3 regions of the Clostridioides sp. GD02367 genome follow, and region 1 is predicted to be linked to each of the others. Evidence: riboswitches for the same ligand, from Rfam matches in the RefSeq annotation. Region 1 holds a riboswitch; each other region holds the start of a gene.
The links. A riboswitch is a leader RNA that binds a small molecule or an ion and turns the genes downstream of it on or off. The one in region 1 is predicted to bind S-adenosylmethionine.
Positions count from the first base shown of each region.

Region 1 (6,832 bases):
TTAAAAAGCTGGAACTATACTTCCTTTATATTCATCTTGTATAAATTTTTTAACTTCTTTACTGTTCATAGCTTCTGATAAAGCTTTCATCTTATCACTGTCTTTATTATCTTCTCTACAAGCTATTATATTCACATATGGAGAATCACTTGACTCTATTACTATAGCATCCTTAGTAGGATTTAAGTTAGCTGTTAAAGCATAATTAGAATTTATAACTGCTCCATCAACATCCTTTAATACTGTTGGTAATTGCTCTGCATTCATTTCTTTTATTTGTATATTTTTAGGATTCTTAGTTATATCTTTTTTAGTTATAAGTTCTCCGTCTTTTACTTCTATTATTTTATTTTTTGCTAATAATTTAAGCGCTCTAGCTCCATTAGTTGCATCATTTGGTACAGCTATAACTGCTCCATCTTTTATTTCATCTAATGACTTAACTTTTTCTGAATAGAATCCCATTGGCTCTATATGAACTTTAGCTGTATACGTAAGTTTATATTCTTTCTCCTTAACTGTTTCCTCTAAAAATGGAATATGTTGAAAGAAATTTGCATCTAAAGAACCTTCATCTAAAGCTGTGTTTGGAAGTACATAGTCATCAAATATTTTTACTTCTAAATCATATCCTTTTTCTTTTAATAAAGGTTTTGCTACTTCCAGTATCTTTGCGTGTGGATTTGATGAAGCCCCTACTAGTATTTTCTTATCCTCTTTGTTTGAACAACCAACTGCTGATATTGCTATTGCTGACACCAATGCTACTGATAATAATTTTTTTAATTTCATTTTTTACTCCCCCTCTTTAAAGTTTTTATGATTAAATTATTTTAGTTTCTTGTAAGCTAGATTTCCTATACCTTGTATTATCTGAACTAATATTACAAGTGCTATTACTGTATACACCATTACTGCTGTATCGAATCTTTGATATCCATAAATAAGTGCTACATTACCTAATCCTCCAGCTCCTACTGCACCCGCCATAGCTGTATAACCAAGTATAGATATTATTGATAATGTAATTCCAGATACTATTGAAGGCATAGCTTCTTTTATCATAACTTTAAATACTATTTGTCTCTTTGTAGCCCCAAAAGATCTTGCAGCTTCTATCAATCCTTTGTCAACTTCATTTAACGAACTTTCTATAATTCTAGCGATAAATGGTGCTGCACCAATAGTTATTGGTACTATTGCAGCAGTTTCCCCTATACTTGTTCCAACGATTAATCTAGTTATTGGAATCATTGCAACTATAAGTATCATAAATGGGAAACTTCTAAATATATTTACTATAAATCCTAAAACACTATTTATTGTGCTATTTGGTTTTAATCCATCTGGTTTTGTAACTACTAATATGATTGCTAGTATAAATCCTAATATTGTTGCTACTATAGTTGGTACTATAACCATATACAAAGTTTGTAACAATGCATTTGGAAATAGTGTTGTTAAAAAGTCGATTAAACTATTCATTTATCATTTCCTCCCATCTTATGCCTTTACTAGTTAGATATTGTTTTACTTGTTCCCCACTTTTATCTGAAACATTTATGATAAGTGAACCTAAAATATCTTCTTTAAATTGTTCTAATTTGCCAAATATTATAGATACATCTATATTTAGTTCTCTTGCCATAGTCGTTATAATAGCGTCATTAGAAATATCTTTAGGGAATAGTATCTTTATATTTGTTCCTTTTGGTAAAATTATACTTTCTTCACCTATTAATTTTCTAAGTCCCTTAGTATTTCTTAAGAAAATCTCTTCTGTATCTCCTACCTCTAGTACTTCTCCATTTTCCATTATTGCTACTCTTCCACAAATCTGTTTTATAACTTCCATTTGATGAGTTACAACAATTATTGTTATTCCTAATTTTTTATTTATATCTTCAAGTAATGAAAGAATTGATTTTGTAGTATTTGGGTCTAATGCTGAAGTTGCTTCATCACAAAGAAGTACTTGTGGATTTAGTGCTAAAGCTCTGGCAATTGCAACTCTTTGTTTCTGACCACCACTTAAGTTCCTAGGTTTATCATTTTTCTTTTCAGATATACCAACCACTTCTAATAGCTCCAAAACTCTTTTCTGTATTTCTGATTTTGTATATCCAAAACATTCTAATGGTAATGCTACGTTATCAAATACAGTTCTTCTCTCAAGTAATGAAAAGTGTTGGAAAATCATGCCTAGTTCTTTTCTTAAATCTCTCATTTGCTTTTCATTTAGTGACTTTACTTCCTTATCAGAAACAAGCACATTACCTTCTTGATATTCTTCTAAGCCATTTATACATCTAAGTAGTGTTGATTTTCCTGCTCCACTATGACCTATTATTCCAAAAATTTCTCCAGATTCTATTTCAATACTTACATCTTTAAGTACTTGAATCTTTCCATAATACTTATTAACATTTTTTATGCTAATCATAAAATTTCCTCCCTATTATTATGCTAAGTTTTTATGTTTATCCTCGCTTATGTATTTTAATTTATATATAACAAAATAAAAGCCTGAGTATAAACTCAGGCTTAGAAAGCTATTTATACTCATCTATCAACTATATTAGTTGCAGGATTTAGCACCAATGTATATAAAATATACTGGTTGCCGGGTTTCAAAGGGCCAGTCCCTCCACCACTCTTGATAAGACGTTATTTAATTTAAAATTTAATTCGATTATCATTTGTTGCTATGTTATATATGATATATTCATTAATAATATTTGTCAATAAATTTATTTAAATTTTTTATTTTTTGTTTTTCTTAGTTAAAAATAAATAGATATCTTTTATTGACTTTCTAGTATCTAAATCTTTGTATTTTCAATAGTTATATGATATTATACAATTATTAATTTGTCATTAATATAAAAAATATGAAGCCCAAAAAAGATAATACTTTTAGGGCTTCTATATATTGTAAAACTTTTTTATTTTCTAACTAGATATTTACTCTATTATTTTTTATTATTTCCTGTTATTCCTAGTCTATCATTCATATCTTTTATCATTTTTCTAAAACCACTACCTATATCATTTCCAACATCTTCTGTTCCATGAACTATCTTCATAAAGTCATTTTGACCTTTTTTCATATCTTCATCAGATACATTATCTAATTTTTTTATTCTCTCATCTATATCTTTTATTAATCTTTCACCTTCAGTTATTAATTCATCATTCATTTTCTTTAATTCTGTATCTTCTGTTTTACCATCTTTTTTAAGAGATGTTACAAATGATTGTATTTTATCTCTACTATCTTTATATGCAGCCTTCACATCAGCTAAATATTTTTCATTTCCTGGATATTCTTTATCCTTAAACTGATTATTTATACTCTCTGGAGTATCATAAATAGAATATCTATTTAAACCTGCTATATAATCATTATAGCTTGTTGAATAATAATTCATATAACCTTCATTATTATTTACTGATTCATTGGGATTTTTCCCTGCATTCTCACTTGGTTCTTCTGTTTTTTTAGTACATGCAGTCATTCCTATAGCTAATACTAACGCTAGTCCTACAAATAAGGTTCTTTTTAATTTCATTTTTATTACCCTCCTAGATGTTTTGTATTACAAAAAATTTAAATATATTTCTTTCTTAACTTAGTATTTCTATATTTTTATTTTTTATTTACTAAAATTAAACAAGATATAATTTATTTTTTGGGAAATTATAATAAATAAGTAACTAAATAAAAAAAATATATTTTTATTATTGATATTGATTATCATTCATAGTATAATCTAATTAATTGATATTAATTTTCATTTGAAGGAGGTTATCTTTTATGTCTTGTTGTAATTCACAATTTTGTTGTAAAAATAAAATTGAATCATCTTATATAAAATGGCTTTTAGAAGTTTTAGGTCCTGTCTTTTTAGGTTCTAAACCTGCTGAAATAATAAATATCTCATTTACTGATGTAAATAGAGAGGAAAAAATTAGTGATATTTACAAATATCTATATAAATGTAAAAAGATAGATTTTATAGTTATTGATAAAAAGAAAAAGGGATTAAAAATCTTATTTGTAAACAAAAAAGCTTTATCAGAAAGGCTAAAATGTAAAAAAACAGTAAATTTTTTAAAATTTCTGGGATACAAACAAAATACAAATGTTAATGCTTATTTAGAACATTTAGTAGATAAGCTTAAAGGTGATACTTTTCCTGATGAAATAGGAATTTTTTTAGGATATCCTCTCAAAGATGTGATTGGATTTATGGGATATAGTAATTATGAAGTTTCTATGATTAAATATTGGAAGGTTTACGGAGATACAAAACAATCAGAAGACACATATTCTAAGTTTTTACTTCATCGTAAAAAAATGAGAAAGTTACTAGACTACATAAGTGTAGATAAAATAGTAAGTTGCTTTTAGTTGTATTTTTATATAGTAATAAAAAATACACCCTTTTACTATACTGTTTCCATAATAAAAAGGGTGTATTTTCTAATTTAACATTCTAGTTTTGATTGTACAACATGTCTTTAATATCTATTTTCTTCTCTTGCATTCCATTAGACATTAAGAATTCTTGTGTGTCTTCTAACTCTTTTATATCTTTATCTGTTATTTTAGAACTAAAATCATACCAAGAATACATTTCTTTAGTTTCATCTAAAGATAGCCCCACTTCTTTAGATACAACATCCATTACTTTATCCTTGTTTTCATCCATATATTTTAAAGTCTCTTCATGAACTTTCATAAATCTTTTTACTAACTCAGGATATTTTTCAGCAAAATCATCACTTACTGCAGTAACTATTATTCCACTAACTAAGCCTTCTCCATTTACAATCATCTTAGCACCTGAGTTTATTGTTTTTAATGCTGTTGGACCTGCAAGCATTGCTACATCAGCACTTTTGCTTTCTAATGCAGAAGCAGCACTAGGAATATCCATATTTACATATTCAACATCATCTATAGTGTAACCTTCCTTAGCAAGTGCTGCAATTAACAATTGATGAAGTATAGTACCCTTTGGTCCTACTATCTTTTTGCCTTTTAAATCTTTTATAGATTTAATATTTTCATTATTAGTTATAAGCATATATCCTTTTGGTGATCTACTGTAAATATTTGTAACTTTAAGACCAACACCATTTGAAGCAGCTATTATTGCAGATGTTCCTCCTAATGCATGTAAAAAGTCTATCTCTCCTGCAGCTAGTGCTTGAGTTTGCTCTGGTCCTGTTGTCAATTCATGAAAATTAACTTTTATATTGTCTTTTCCAAATTCCTTTCCAAATAAATCATCCTTTTTTTCAAGTATACTAGGAACATTAAGTGGTGATTTCACATAAGTCAGATTTATTTCCTTAGGTAAACTAGCCTCTTTTTTTGCAGGTGCATCTTTCTCGTCATTTTTTGTTGAGCAACCTACAGTACCAACCAACACCATTACTAAAGATGTCATTACTGCTAAAATCTTTTTGTTTCTCTTAATCAATTAAAACTCCCCCAATTCCCTTAATATTTCTTTTTTTAAGCTTATATAATAGCTTTTTGTTAAATCTCTATTATATTCATCTTCGACACTAAACTGTTTAATCCCTTTATTTTTACTAAAAACAATTATTTTCTTTGCTATTTCCATAGCTTCTTCTATATTGTGAGTCACAAATACTACACCTTTTTTAGTATTTTTATGGATATTTACAACTTCTTTTTGCATTTTTCTTCTTGTAAAGTAATCTAGTGCCGCAAATGGCTCATCCATCAGTAAAATATCTGGATTGAAGGAAAGTGCTCTTGCTATACTTACTCTGTGAGCCATCCCCCCAGATAATTCATTTGGATATGAATTTTTAAACTTTTCAAGTTTCATCATTTTTAAATACTTATCCAAATCAACCTTATTTTTATTCTTTTTTTCAGTATGTAAAAGTATATTTTCACTCACATTCAACCATGGCATTAGTCTGCTTTCTTGAAATACTACACCTACTTTTGGAATACATTGTTTATCATTATTGTAAAAATATACATTTCCACTAGTAGCGTTTTCAAGACCTGCTAAAATTCTAAGTAATGTTGTCTTACCACATCCACTCTCCCCTAGTATAACAGTGATTTCTTCGCTAGATATATTTAAAGATACATCATCAAGAACCAAGTGTTCCTTATTATCAACTAAATATTTTTTATGTATATTCTCTAACAAAAATCCATTTCTAACCATTTAAATCAACCTGCTTCCCTTTACTAAACTTTGTTATTGCTTTTGAAAATAGATAATCTGAAAGTATACCTAAAAATCCAATAACAAAAATTCCTACCAATACAACATCAGTTCGTGACATGTCTTTTCCATCAGAAATTAAATATCCTAGACCTGAAGAAGCTGCAATAAGTTCTGCTCCAATTATAGCTCTAAAACTATATCCAAGACCTAAACTAAGTCCAACAACAATATCTAACATAGAATTAGGAATTATTATTTTATAAAAAATTCTCTTTTTAGATAAGTTAAAAGATTTACCTACTTCTATTAATTTATTATCGCAATTCTTTATGCCTTTCAGTGTATTTAAAAATATAGGGAAAAAAGATGCCAAAATGATAATTATAATTTTGGATTCTTCACCTATCCCAAACCATAAAATCAGCATTGGAACTAAAGCTAGTGGAGGTGTACTTCGCATAAATTCAAAGAGTGGTTTGAAATATTCATACATTTTTTTATTTACTCCAAATATAACTCCAAGTGGTATTGCTATCAGTGAACTTATAAAAAAACCTATCAATATTCTTTTTATACTAGCATAGGCATTTAAGAAAATAGAACCA
Region 1 is NZ_JBJODK010000013.1:42,820-49,651, forward strand. It holds gene Q3223_RS15415 (MetQ/NlpA family ABC transporter substrate-binding protein) at 1-792, opposite strand; gene Q3223_RS15420 (methionine ABC transporter permease) at 829-1,485, opposite strand; gene Q3223_RS15425 (methionine ABC transporter ATP-binding protein) at 1,478-2,443, opposite strand; SAM riboswitch class I at 2,560-2,666, opposite strand; gene Q3223_RS15430 (hypothetical protein) at 2,973-3,572, opposite strand; gene Q3223_RS15435 (DUF3793 family protein) at 3,818-4,414, shown strand; gene Q3223_RS15440 (NrtA/SsuA/CpmA family ABC transporter substrate-binding protein) at 4,500-5,492, opposite strand; gene Q3223_RS15445 (ABC transporter ATP-binding protein) at 5,493-6,224, opposite strand; gene Q3223_RS15450 (ABC transporter permease) at 6,217-6,832, opposite strand, start outside.

Region 2 (6,832 bases), on a different contig from region 1:
ATTGGTGGAGGGACTGTGGATATAGCCGTAATATCTCTAGGAGGAGCTGTTGTAAGTGAATCTATAAAAGTTGGTGGAGATAGATTTGATGATTCTATAGTTAAGTATATGAAAAAACAACACAATCTTCTTATAGGTGAAAGAACAGCAGAGAAAATTAAGTTTGAAATCGGTTCTGCATTTAAGAGAGAAGAAGAAAAATATATGAAGATAACAGGAAGAAACTTAATTACAGGGCTTCCTAGTTCTATAACTATAAATTCAACAGAAATGCTAGAAGCACTTAGAGAATGTGTTGAGCAAATAGTAGTTGCCACTCATGCTGTTTTAGAAAAAACACCCCCTGAATTAGCAGCAGATATAGGAGATGTTGGTATAATAATGACTGGTGGAGGTTCATTATTATACGGATTGGATAAAATAATAGAACAAAGAACAGGGATAACTGTTACAATAGCAGAGGAGCCATTGTCTTGTGTTGCAAAAGGGACAGGAATAGCTTTGGGTTCAATAGACTTACTTGAAACAGGTGGGTCTTTTAGAAGAAAATAATTAGGAGAGTTAAGAATGCTAAATATAGATGAAATAAAAAAATTAATACCACATAGATATCCATTTTTATTAGTGGACAAGATTACAGAGTTAGAAGTTGGGAAAAGAGCTGTTGGTATAAAAAATGTAACAGTGAATGAGCCATTTTTTCAAGGTCACTTTCCAGAATATCCATTGATGCCAGGAGTATTGATAGTAGAGGCTTTGGCACAAGTGTGTGGAGTTGCAATGATGTCTGTAGATGAAAATAAAGGAAAATTAGGTGTATTTGCAGGTATAGATAAGGTTAGAATTAAGAGAGAAGTAAGACCAGGAGACACATTAACTATGGAAGTTGAAATGACAACTCTTAGAAGAAATATAGCTAAGGCAGATGCTAAGGCATATGTTGGTGATGAGCTTGTCTGTAAAGGTGAATTAATGTTCGCTTTGGTGGAAAAGTAAAAATTCACAATATAAAAGTAAAAAGGTAGATAATTTGGAGTATTCAATTAGATACTCTAAAATATCTACCTTTTTATATAAAAAATTTTATCAGTTACTTCACATTGGACTTAGGTGGATACTAATAAAGCTAAGGCTATTGTTTCAGCTAAGTCCAATATAAAGCTAAGACGTATATTATTAAATGAAAGTCTATTATTTTCATCAATTTTATCTACAATTCCTACTATAGAATAATTTCCTATTTGAGGTAGTTTTTTGCCAACACCTTTTCCGGGCAGGATAGGTCCTTCTCTAATTTGTATATTACCTATGTTACTCTGCGACCCCAAGCAAGCATCTATAGCCAAGAAGTTACCTTGTATATGTGTATTTTTTATAGTATCTAAAGACTCATATATATTTAAGGCGTGAATAGGGTTATCTAGTGTACCGTAAACGGGGTATTTAAATTTACTGTTCTTAAGTATTGTTCCAACTAAAGGGCCTAAAGTATCACCTATAGCCCTGTCTGTTCCTATGCAAACAACAATCGTATTTTCATTAATTATAGTTTTTAGAACTGAACTTAGCATCTGTATAACATCATCATCGCTGTAATTTACTTTAGCTAAATACAATAGGAACACCCCCTTCAAAAAAATATATGAATAAAAAACAATAAAAAGACCTAACTTTAAATTTCAGATAGAGATAATATTTTATTTGTCTTACAAAAAAAGGAATGGGAAAAATATGACTAAAAATCTTGACAAAATTTTAAAAAAATAGTAAGCTAGTAAAGTAAAACAAAACTTAAATCTTGATTACCTTATCAAGAGCGGCTGAGGGATAGGCCCTGTGAAGCCCAGCAACCACCCAAATGGGAAAAGGTGCTAATTCCTACAAGACAAAAGTCTTGAAAGATGAGGTCAGTTAATTAGTATGCGATTACGATTATTAACCTCTTCTTATAAAGGAGAGGTTTTTTATTTTGAGTAAAATTTCTAAAATTAAAAATAAGGTAAAACCTATAATAAAAATTGAGAATGTATAAGGGGGAATAAAAATGGCAAGACATTTATTTACGTCAGAATCAGTTACAGAAGGACATCCTGATAAGATATGTGACCAAATATCAGATTCAATATTAGATGCATTATTAGAAAAAGACCCACAATCTAGAGTAGCTTGTGAAACTACAGTTACGACTGGATTAGTTTTAGTAGCAGGAGAAATAAGTACATCTGCTTATGTAGATATTCCTAAACTAGTAAGAGAAACAGTAAAAGAAATTGGATATACAAGAGCGAAATATGGATTCGACTGTGATACTTGTGCAGTTATAACTTCTATAGATGAGCAATCTGGAGACATAGCTATGGGAGTTGATGAAGGTCTAGAAAGTAAGACTGGAGAAGAAATAGAAGAAGAAATAGAAAAAGTCGGAGCTGGAGACCAAGGAATAATGTTTGGATTTGCATGTAATGAGACTCCAGAATTAATGCCACTTCCAATATCTTTAGCTCATAAATTATCAAGAAGACTTACAGAAGTTAGAAAGACAGGTATAGTTGATTATTTAAGACCAGATGGAAAAACTCAAGTTACTGTTGAATATGAAGGAAATAAAGCTGTAAGAGTACATACAGTTCTTATATCAGCTCAACATTGTGAAACAGTATCAAATGATAAAATAAGAGAAGATATAATTAATCATGTTATTAAAGCAGTTATACCAGCAGAATTACTTGATGAAGAAACTAAAATTTATATAAATCCAACAGGAAGATTTGTTATAGGAGGACCTCAAGGAGATACAGGTCTTACAGGAAGAAAAATAATAATAGATACTTATGGTGGATATTCTAGACATGGTGGAGGAGCTTTCTCAGGAAAAGACCCTACAAAAGTTGATAGATCTGCTGCTTATGCAGCTAGATATGTTGCTAAAAATATTGTTGCAGCTGGTCTTGCAGATAAATGCGAGATAGAACTTGCATACGCTATAGGTATAGCTAGACCGTTGTCTATATTCATAGATACTTTTGGGACAGGTAAAGTTTCAGAGGAAAAACTTGTTGAATTAGTAGAAAAACACTTTGATTTAAGACCAGGAGCTATAATAAGAGACTTAGATTTAAGAAAGCCTCTTTACAAAAAAGTTGCTGCTTATGGTCATTTTGGTAGAACTGATATAGATTTACCTTGGGAAAAAATTGACAAAGTTGAGCAATTAAGAAAAGATGCCTTAGGTGAATAATTTTTAATTAATAAACTGTTAGAATGTAATTTTATGATTATATTCTAACAGTTTTTTTATTGTAGATTAAATATTTTTAATAAATGTTAATTTCCCATCATATAATAGATAAACAGTATTTAATTAGATTAGTGTATTATATTTTTTAATATTATACTAAATCAGTACATATCATGGAAAATATGTTAAAGAATGGTTAAGATTGTGTTAACTACTGTTAAATAATTGAAAATATATTGAAATATCACAACAATACATCTAATATAATCTTAATAAACTTACACTTTAAAAATTATTTTAATTAGGGGGGAGTAGTGTATGTCAGGAAAAGTAAATATTAAAACTGTTATAAGTTTTGCTGGAGCTTATGTAGCTACTGTAATAGGTTCTGGATTTGCAACTGGTCAAGAGATATTGCAATTTTTTACGTTTTATGGATATGCTGGTATTATAGGTGGAATAATATCTATGGTATTATTTTCATGGTTTGGAGCAGAAGTTATAGATAAAGGAAGAGAGCTAAAACTTAAGGAGCCAATAAAGATTTATCAAGTATATTGTGGAAAATATCTTGGTACATTCTTTGAATGGTTTGGACCATTGTTCTTATTTGGAACACTAGTAATAATGATTGCAGGGGCAGGAGCTACATTATCAGAGTACTATGGATTAAATCCATATGTAGGTAGGATTGGTATGGCAATCGTTTCCCTAATAACTGTTTCTTTAGGTCTAACAAGACTTTCTAAGATACTAGGTAATATAGGTCCTATAATAATAATATTTACACTTTTAGTAGGAGCTATTAGTCTATGTAGTAATATTGATGCTTTACCAAATGCTGGGGCTATGGTTGATAGTTTAAACATTAAAACTGCTACATCAAGTGGGTATTTCTCAGGTGTGCTTTATACTTGTTATAATGTAATTATAGTAATCACATTCTTAACAGGAATGGGCTCTTCTGCAGTAAACAAAAAAGATGCTGTATGGGGTGGTATAGTAGGAGGAATAGCTCTTATGGCAGCAGCTATAATGATGAATCTAGCATTGCTTTCAGACATAGGAAATATATATACAAAAGAGATACCAGCACTTTACTTAGCTGATAAAATATCTCCAATAATAGGTGTTTTATTCTCAGTAGTACTTTTATTAGGAATATACACTACAGCTGTTCCACTATTATGGTCAGTAACTAACAGATTTGTAGAAGATGACCATCCTAAATTTAGAATTATAACAATAGTAGTAAGTATATTAGCATGTATAGGAGGCTTATTACCATTTGATAAACTAGTAGGAACTCTATATCCATATACAGGTTACATGGGAATTTTAATTTTACTATGTATGCTTTATAGAAGAATTACTAAGACCAGTGGATATAAGGAAAATAAATCTGAAATAAGTTAGTATTAGGATAATTTTATGAAATTTAATTTGTAGTTTACACATAAAGTGATTAAAATAAAATAGTTATTAAAATATGGCACCTGTTTTTTAAGGTGTCATATTTTTGGATGCACAATTTTTTTGTTTCTGATAAAATGTATAATAGTTGGAAATTACGTTAAGTATAAAAATATAAAAACTTTTCTAGAACTATCACAGTTTGACATATAAAACATACTGACTTAACAGGAGCGAGTATTAGTATTTTTAGGAGATAAAAATGGAAAAATTAGAAGGAATGATAAGTGAAATAGTCTTTAAAAATGAGGACAATGGATATACAATAGCTCATCTAGTAAATGAAAAAGATGAAATTGTAATTGTAGGATGTATGCCTACTTTGGCAACTGGAGAAAGTATAGAAGTTGAAGGTAAATGGGTAAACCATAAGATTTATGGTACTCAGTTTGAAGTAAATAGTTTTATGCCAGTGACACCCTCATCCTTAGAAGGAATTTATGTCTATTTATCTTCTGGAATGATACATGGTATTGGTGAAAAAATGGCTAAGAGAATAATTGATAAATTTGGTGTAGATACACTAAATGTCATACAAAATTCACCAGAGAGACTACAAGAAGTAGAGGGTATAGGGAGTAAAAAGGTAAAACAAATAGTAAAAAGTTATGAAGAAGATAGAGAACTGAGAAATATAATAATAGAACTATCTCCTTTTGGAATAACACCAAATTACTGTCTAAAAATATACAAGAAATATAAAAGTAGTGCAATAGAAGTTATAAATAAAAATCCATATCAACTTGCTGAAGATATAAGAGGAATTGGATTTAAGGTGGCTGACAGTATAGCCAATAAAATTGGTATAGATAAAAATTCCAAGGATAGAGTTTGTCAGGGAATTTTATACACTTTAAATAAATCTCTAAGCAATGGACATACATATTTACCAGAGCATATCCTAATACAAGATTCGGAAAAATTATTGGAGCTAAAAGGAGAAATAATAAAAGAGTGCATAATGATGCTAGTTTATAATCAAAAAATACATATAGAGAAAGTAAACAATGAAAATCTTATATATCTTATGCCATACTACTTAGCTGAGAATGGAGTATGTAGCCAAATAGTAAAACTATCACAGTATGAATTCGAAGACTTGAAAATAGATATAGATAGTGAAATTAATATTTTGGAAGAAGATAAAAAAATCAAGCTAGCAGAAAAACAAATTTTAGCAGTCAAAGAATCTATTAATAGTGGCGTATTAATTATAACTGGTGGTCCAGGAACTGGTAAGACAACCACTATTAATTCTATCATAGAAATATTTGAGAATAATGGTAAAAGTGTCACCTTAGCAGCTCCTACAGGAAGAGCAGCAAAGAGAATGAGTGAAACTTCTGATAAAGAAGCAAAAACTATACATAGATTGTTGGAAATGGGTTTCTCAACAGATGATGATTTAACTTTTTTCAAAGATGAAGAAGACCCAATAAATTCAGATGTAATCATTGTTGATGAGGTATCAATGGTAGATATTATTTTAATGTACAACTTGCTTAGAGCTATAAAATTAGGAACAAGAGTTATTTTGGTTGGAGATAGTGACCAATTACCTTCTGTAGGAGCTGGAAATGTACTTAAAGATATGATTGATTCTAATATTATAAATGTGGTTAAATTAAATGAAATATTTAGACAAGCACAAGAGAGCATGATAATTGTAAATGCTCATAAAATAAACAATGGAGAACCTCTTTATTTAAATACAAAAGAGAAAGATTTCTTTTTTATAAGAAAATCTACTAATGAAGAAATATTAAATGAAATAATAGGATTAGTTAATGAAAGATTACCTAAATTTTATAAAGTTGATAAATTAAAAGATATACAAGTTTTATCTTCAATGAGAAAAGGTGAGTTAGGAGTTACTAATCTCAATATAGAGTTACAGAAGTATCTTAACAAAAAAGAAAAATTTAAAGTTGAAGAAAGTTTTTCTAAAAGACTATTTAGAGTTGGCGATAAAGTAATGCAAGTAAAAAATAACTATACAAAAAAATGGGAGACAGAAGACCAAAAAGAAAGTGGAGAAGGCATCTATAATGGAGACATTGGATATGTCTACCACATAGATAAAGATAAGAAAACCATATATGTATTATTTGACCAAACTAA
Region 2 is NZ_JBJODK010000007.1:181,036-187,867, reverse strand. It holds gene mreB (rod shape-determining protein MreB) at 1-552, shown strand, start outside; gene fabZ (3-hydroxyacyl-ACP dehydratase FabZ) at 568-996, shown strand; gene yyaC (spore protease YyaC) at 1,107-1,616, opposite strand; SAM riboswitch class I at 1,805-1,908, shown strand; gene metK (methionine adenosyltransferase) at 2,045-3,238, shown strand; gene Q3223_RS11785 (hypothetical protein) at 3,557-4,654, shown strand; gene Q3223_RS11780 (ATP-dependent RecD-like DNA helicase) at 4,914-6,832, shown strand, end outside.
Region 2: it holds a riboswitch for S-adenosylmethionine, as region 1 does, so the genes downstream of both, metK (methionine adenosyltransferase) here and Q3223_RS15425 (methionine ABC transporter ATP-binding protein) in region 1, are expected to answer to the same signal.

Region 3 (6,832 bases), on a different contig from region 1:
ACTAAAAATCAAAATATAATAATAAATAGTGCAAAAATTTAATTCTTTATTATCATATCATGTACAAAATCAAAACTACCTTTATCTGCACCTAAGGTTGTTTCCATAATATAAACAAAAGCCTCTGTTTTTTGTAACATTTCATCTTTATTCCAATTGAACATTGATTCATCAAATATACACTCAGAAGAAGCAATCAAAAACTCTATCGTTTCTTTTGGATACTTTGTATTGAATACTCCTTCTCTTACTCCTTGTTCTACTACCTCTGCTAAGATTGGTGTAAAGTTTAGAATAGTTTTAACTATTGTCTTTTGATGCATTTCTGCATTGTTTGGTAAATGGAATTGTTCAATTACTTTTTCTTTATTATTTCCAACACTAGGTCTCTGAGACATCAATATCTGAAAGAATTTTTCAAGCACTGGAATTTCTGGATTTAAAGCAATTTTTTTTGCCACATTTATATCATTATCTATAATTCTAGTTATAATTGCATCCATTACTTCTTCTTTGGATTTAAAGTAGTAATAAAAAGTACCCTTTGCAATTCCAATTTCATTTAAAATATCATTTATAGTAGTTTTCGAATAACCTTTAGTACAAAAAAGCATTTCAGCTGTATCTAATATTTCAGCTTTACGTTCTTCAGGGTCTTTTACAATTCTCATATGTTTTCTCCTTTCAATAGACCGTCAGTCGGTTTAGTTTTATTATATAAAACTACTATTATAATGTCAAATTTTTTAAAAAATAATAAGGTATAAAGAATCATTAAGACTATCTCTATACCTATCATTTTCTATATCTTATCTAATTATTTTTATATAGCATCTCAAATTTATTGTAGTAGATAGTTTTTTATCCAATTTCTAAACAATAACTCAGAATGTTTTTTCCATTTGACAGTTGGCTCTTGTGAAGGGTCATCATTTGTATAATAGTTTTGAGGTATTGATATCTCATCTCCCTTGTCTATATCCCTCTTATATTCCTTATCAAGAGTGTACTTATCATATTCACCATGCCCCATTACAAATACATCTCTTGAGTTTGTAATTATATAAGGACCAGCTTCTTTAGAATGGCTTACAATACTCAATTCTTTATTATTTCTTAGAGCTTCAGTATTTATAGTAGTGTGTCTTGAATGTGGAGCAAAAAATTCTTTTTCAAATCCATCTACTATTTTACTATTTTTATCTACTTTATGCTTAAATACCCCAAAACATTTTTGACTTAATGGAAGTTTTTTTACATTGTAGTATTTGTAAAGACTTGCTTGAGCTGCCCAACATATATATAATGTAGATTTAGTTTTTCTTTTAGAATAATCCATAATTTCTTCTAGTTCATCCCAATAATCAACTTCTTCAAACTCCATTTGTTCAACTGGAGCTCCTGTTATTATAAAACCATCAAAGTGTTCTTCTTTGGCTTCATCAAATGTTTTATAAAAATCCTTAACATACTCATTGCATACTCTCTTACTTTCTCTTGTTGAGATTTTAATAAATTCCACAGATACATTAAATCCTGTTTTATCTATTCTTCTAAGTAAATCTAATTCTGTATCCATCTTTATAGGCATTAGATTCAATATAGCTATCTTTGTATCTATATTCTCTTCATATTTTAATTCTTTATTAAAATCTTCTTTGTAAACTACATCTATTCCTTCATCCAATAATTTATTAATAACAGGTAATCCTTTTGGTAGTATTAAAGCCATATCTTTTCACTTCTCTTTCTCTTAGACTATTAGAAATTTAAAGCTTGATTTAAATCAGCTATTAAATCCTCTACATTTTCTATTCCAACGGACAATCTTATTAGTGAAGGTAATACTCCAGATGCAATTAATTGTTCTTCTGTTAACTGTCTATGAGTAGTTGAAGCTGGATGTATAACACATGTTCTTACATCTGAAACATGTGTAACTAAAGATGCTATCTGTAATTTTTCCACAAATTTTTTGGCATTTTCTAATCCACCTCTTACTCCAAACGATAAAACTCCACTACATCCTTTTGATAGATACTTTTTGGCATTCTCATAATACTTATTATCTTCAAGTCCTGGATAGTTAATCCAATCTACATTTTCGTGTTTTTCTAAAAACTTAGCTATTTTAAGGGCATTTTCACTATGTCTCTCCATTCTAAGGTGAAGTGTTTCAACATTTAAATTAGTAAGATATGCATTAAATGGGCTTAAACAATTTCCATAATCTCTAAGTAGTTGAACTCGTGCCTTAGTTGCATATGCAGCATTTCCAAATTTTTGAGTATAGCTTATTCCATGATATGTTGGGTCTGGTTCAACTAACTCTGGAAACTTTCCATTATCCCAATTGAAGTTTCCACCATCTACTATAATCCCCCCAACACTTGAAGCATGCCCATCTAAATACTTTGTAGTAGAATGAGTAACTATGTTTGCACCATATTTTAGAGGATTGCAAAGCACTGGAGATGCTAGTGAATTATCAACTATAAATGGAACATTAACTCTCTTAGCCACATTTGCTATTTTTTCAAAATCTATAACTTCAAGAGTTGGATTGGCAAGTGTTTCTGCAAACACAACTTTAGTATTTTCATTTGCAAGTTTTACTATTTCATCTTCACTTGAATCTAAATCAAATGATATTAAATCTATTCCAAATTTTTTAAGACTAGGTCCCAATAAATTGAATGTCCCTCCATATACTTTTGAAGAACAAAGTATACTATCTCCTGATTTACATACATTTAAAACAGCTAACATATTTGCGGATTGACCTGATGATACAGCTACAGAAGATACTCCCCCTTCTAACAAACTTATTTTTTCTTCAAAGGCTTGAACAGTTGGATTACTTATTCTTGAATACATATGTCCATCAACTTTCAAATCAAATAGGTCAGCAAGTTGGTCTATACTACTATATTTAAAAGTTGTACTTTGGTATAAAGGTAAGACTCTTGGTTCTCCATTTCCTGGTTTATAATTTCCTTGTACACATATTGTTTCTTTGTTATACATTTTTGTATCCCCCTTAGATTTTAGTAAAAAAAATTAAACTATTTACCAGATGAGATTTAAAATAAATAAAGCCTGAGTATATAACTCAGGCTCTGTATAAGCTTAATTATACTCATCTCTCAGCTTTCGCCGCAGGATTTAGCACCAATGTATATAAATATACTGGTTGCCGGGTTTCATAGGGCCAGTCCCTCCACCTCTCTGGATAAGATTTATTTAATTTTTCTATGTTTTATATCTTATATATTTTTCCTAATTTTGTCAACTATTTTTTTAAAATTTTTCTTTTAATAACTTTTCCAACTTCTACTTGAACTACAGACATTGTGGCTAGAATGATTGTTATGAGCCATTCTGAACCATTTAAAATAGTTAAACTGAATGCATTTCTAAAGACAGGTACAAATAGTATTACTGCTATTAATAATGCAGAAGTTAAAAATGAAATTAAAAGAAATGGATTCTTACCATTATTTTTATTAAACATGGAATCTGTATTTGAACGCTGACTAAATGCTCTTAACATTTGTGAAAATGCTAATACACAAAATGCCATTGTTTGACCTACAGCATGATTTTCTATATTAAGACCAATTTTATATGCTAAAATAGTCATTATTGCCACAAATATACCTTGAGTAACTACTCTTTGTATAAGATTTTTTTCAAATAAGGTTGTTGATTTTACTGGCTGATGCTTCATTATATTTCTACTTGGTGGGTCAACTCCAAGCGCAAGGGCTGGAAGTGTAGCAGTTGCAAGGTTTACCCACAAAATATGAACTGCAAGAAGTGGAGTATCCCAATTTAATAATATTGCAACAAACAATGTAAGTATCTCTGCTATATTACCAACAAGTAAGAATTGTATAACTTTCTGTATATTTCTATATACACGTCTACCTTCTTTTATTGCATAAGCAATTGTTGTAAAGCTATCATCCATTAAAATCATATCAGAAGAATCTTTTGCAACGTCTGTACCACTTATACCCATAGCTATACCAATATCAGCAGATTTTAAGGCAGGAGAATCGTTTACTCCATCTCCAGTCATTGCTGGCACTTCTCCAATTCTTTTTAGAGATTGTATAATTCTAAGTTTATCAAACGGGGACACACGTGCAAATACTGTAGCATTTTTAACAGCCTCATCTAGCTCATCATCACTTAAATTATCAAGTTCATCACCAGATATAACAGTATTTCCTTCATTCCATATTCCTAATTCATGAGCTATTGTTGTGGCAGTAACTTTATGGTCACCAGTTATCATTATAGTTCTTATACCTGCTTCTTTACAAGTATTTACTGCATCAATTACCTCAGTTCTTGGAGGGTCAATCATACCAACCATACCTATAAATGTCAAATCATATTCTATATTTTCATTATCTTCTTTTGGTATAGATGAAATCTCACGCTTCGCAAAACCAAGTACACGCAATGCATCTTTAGACATAGTAAGACATAATTCGTGTATATTTTTTTTATCCAATTCGGTAATATTTCTTTCGCCTTTTGATGTTAATATTTTAGTACATAAGTCAAGAATTTCATCTACTGCACCTTTAGTATAAGCAGTAATCTTTCCATCTATATTATGAACAGTTGTCATACATTTTCTATCAGAATCAAAAGGCTGTTCAAATACACGTGGATATTCTTCTTCAAGAGCTTCTTGATCTATTCCAAATTTGTTAGCCATAAAAATTAATGCACCCTCTGTTGGGTCACCTAATATTTCATCTGTTTTATCTGGATTAATACATGCATCATTACAAAGTGCACCAGCATAAACAATCTCTTTATATACTAGTGGATGTTTTTCAGATGCAGTATCTATTGATGTAACTTTCCCAGATTCAAAATCTCCATTTACAGCAATATGTGTAACAGTCATCTTATTTAAAGTTAATGTACCAGTTTTATCACAACATATTACTGTAGCTCCTCCTAGTGTTTCAACAGCAGGTAATTTTCTAATTAAAGCATTTCTTTTAGCCATACGTTGTACGCCTAAAGCCATTACAATAGTAGCTGTTGCAGGTAATCCCTCTGGAATAATTGATATGGCAAGGGAAATTGCAATCATAAACATTGGCAAGAGAGGTCTCTGATAAAATGCACCTATTGCAAATATAACAACGCATACAATAATACCTATTACACTTAATGTCTTTCCAACAGTATTAAGTTTACGTTTTATAGGAGTATCAAAATCATCTTGTGAATCTAAAAGATGCGCTATGTTACCCACTTCTGTATCCATACCAGTTGCAACTACAACACCTACACCTCTACCATATGTGACGATTGAGGATGTATAAGCCATATTGCTACGGTCTCCTAATACACATTCTTCAGATAAGATTGTATCTGAGTCTTTTTCTGATGGAACAGATTCTCCTGTTAATGAAGCTTCTTGAATTTTTAAACTTGATGTCTCTATTAAACGAAGGTCTGCTGGAACCATCGCCCCATCTTCTAAAAAAACAATATCTCCTACTACAAGATTACTTGCTGGAATAACACTTTCTTCACCCTCACGCATAACACGAGCTATAGGTGAATTCATATTTTTTAGTGCTTCTAGTGATGATTCTGCTTTTTTCTCTTGAACGATTCCAATAACTGCATTTACTGTTACAATTATTAGTATTACAAAAGCTTCTGTAAATTCTCCAAATATCAAAGATAATATGGCTGCACCTATTAAGATTAAAACCATAGCATCTGTAATTTGACTCCAAAGCATTTGTAAAGTTGTTCTAGGTGGTTTTTTTCTCAGTTCATTTAAACCATTCTCTTTAATCCGTTTTTCCGCCTCGGTATCGGTGAGCCCCTCTTCTGATGAATCTAGACTTTCTAAAATTTCATGTGTTGCTCTTGAATGCCAAGGCATCTGTTTGTGATTTTCCATTTTGGAAGATCACTCCTTTCTTTTTTTGATTTAAGAATAATTATATTTTAAAATTAAGCTCAATTCAATACACAATAAGCATATTTTACCTAAATTTAACAATACTATTTAATATTTAAAACTATCTACTCTTTTACAAATACATATTCACCACTATCAGATAGCTTTTCTTGATACTTATATCCACCTAAATCGAACTTCTTTAGTTCCTCAATATCTCCTACTCTATTTTTTACAATATATTTTACCATCATTCCTCTAGCTTTCTTTGCTTGTGTAGATTCAACTTTCAATTTACCATTTTTACTTACTTTAAAAGTACATGTAATATATGTATCACTATCTTTAATAAATTTTTCTATGGATTTACTGTATTCATTTGATGTCAGATTGACGATAGCCTTTTTTTCTTTAATTAGTTCTTTATATATGCTATTTCCCCAATATTCATATAAATTCTTAAATTCTTGTATCTGTAATTTTGTCTGCATTTCTAATCTATATTCATATATGCTGTCATATGGTTTTATAACTCCATACAATCCACTTATGATTCGAATACAACCATCTGCAAATTCTTCATCTTGCTTTGTAAAACTATGTGCTTCTATGTTTTTATATTGCATTCCATCATAAGTTAAGATTGCAGGACTCCCAAGTCTATCAAACTTAATGCTCTCAAATCTATTTTTATTTAATGTAGCTAGTTTTTCATTGATTTTCATTTTGTTTTTGAAATCTTCTATACTAAATATTTTTATATTCTCCACTATTTCTTTTGCATTATCTATAAAACAAGGCAAACTTAATTCTCTATCAAATGTTTCTACATGCTTCATATTTTTAGCTGGTGATAACATTACAATCATAAATTTCTATTAC
Region 3 is NZ_JBJODK010000003.1:322,824-329,655, forward strand. It holds gene Q3223_RS05775 (TetR/AcrR family transcriptional regulator) at 39-671, opposite strand; gene Q3223_RS05780 (homoserine O-succinyltransferase) at 842-1,732, opposite strand; gene Q3223_RS05785 (O-acetylhomoserine aminocarboxypropyltransferase/cysteine synthase family protein) at 1,762-3,027, opposite strand; SAM riboswitch class I at 3,137-3,239, opposite strand; gene Q3223_RS05790 (calcium-translocating P-type ATPase, PMCA-type) at 3,293-5,950, opposite strand; gene yaaA (peroxide stress protein YaaA) at 6,076-6,819, opposite strand; gene bcp (thioredoxin-dependent thiol peroxidase) at 6,829-6,832, opposite strand, start outside.
Region 3: it holds a riboswitch for S-adenosylmethionine, as region 1 does, so the genes downstream of both, Q3223_RS05785 (O-acetylhomoserine aminocarboxypropyltransferase/cysteine synthase family protein) here and Q3223_RS15425 (methionine ABC transporter ATP-binding protein) in region 1, are expected to answer to the same signal.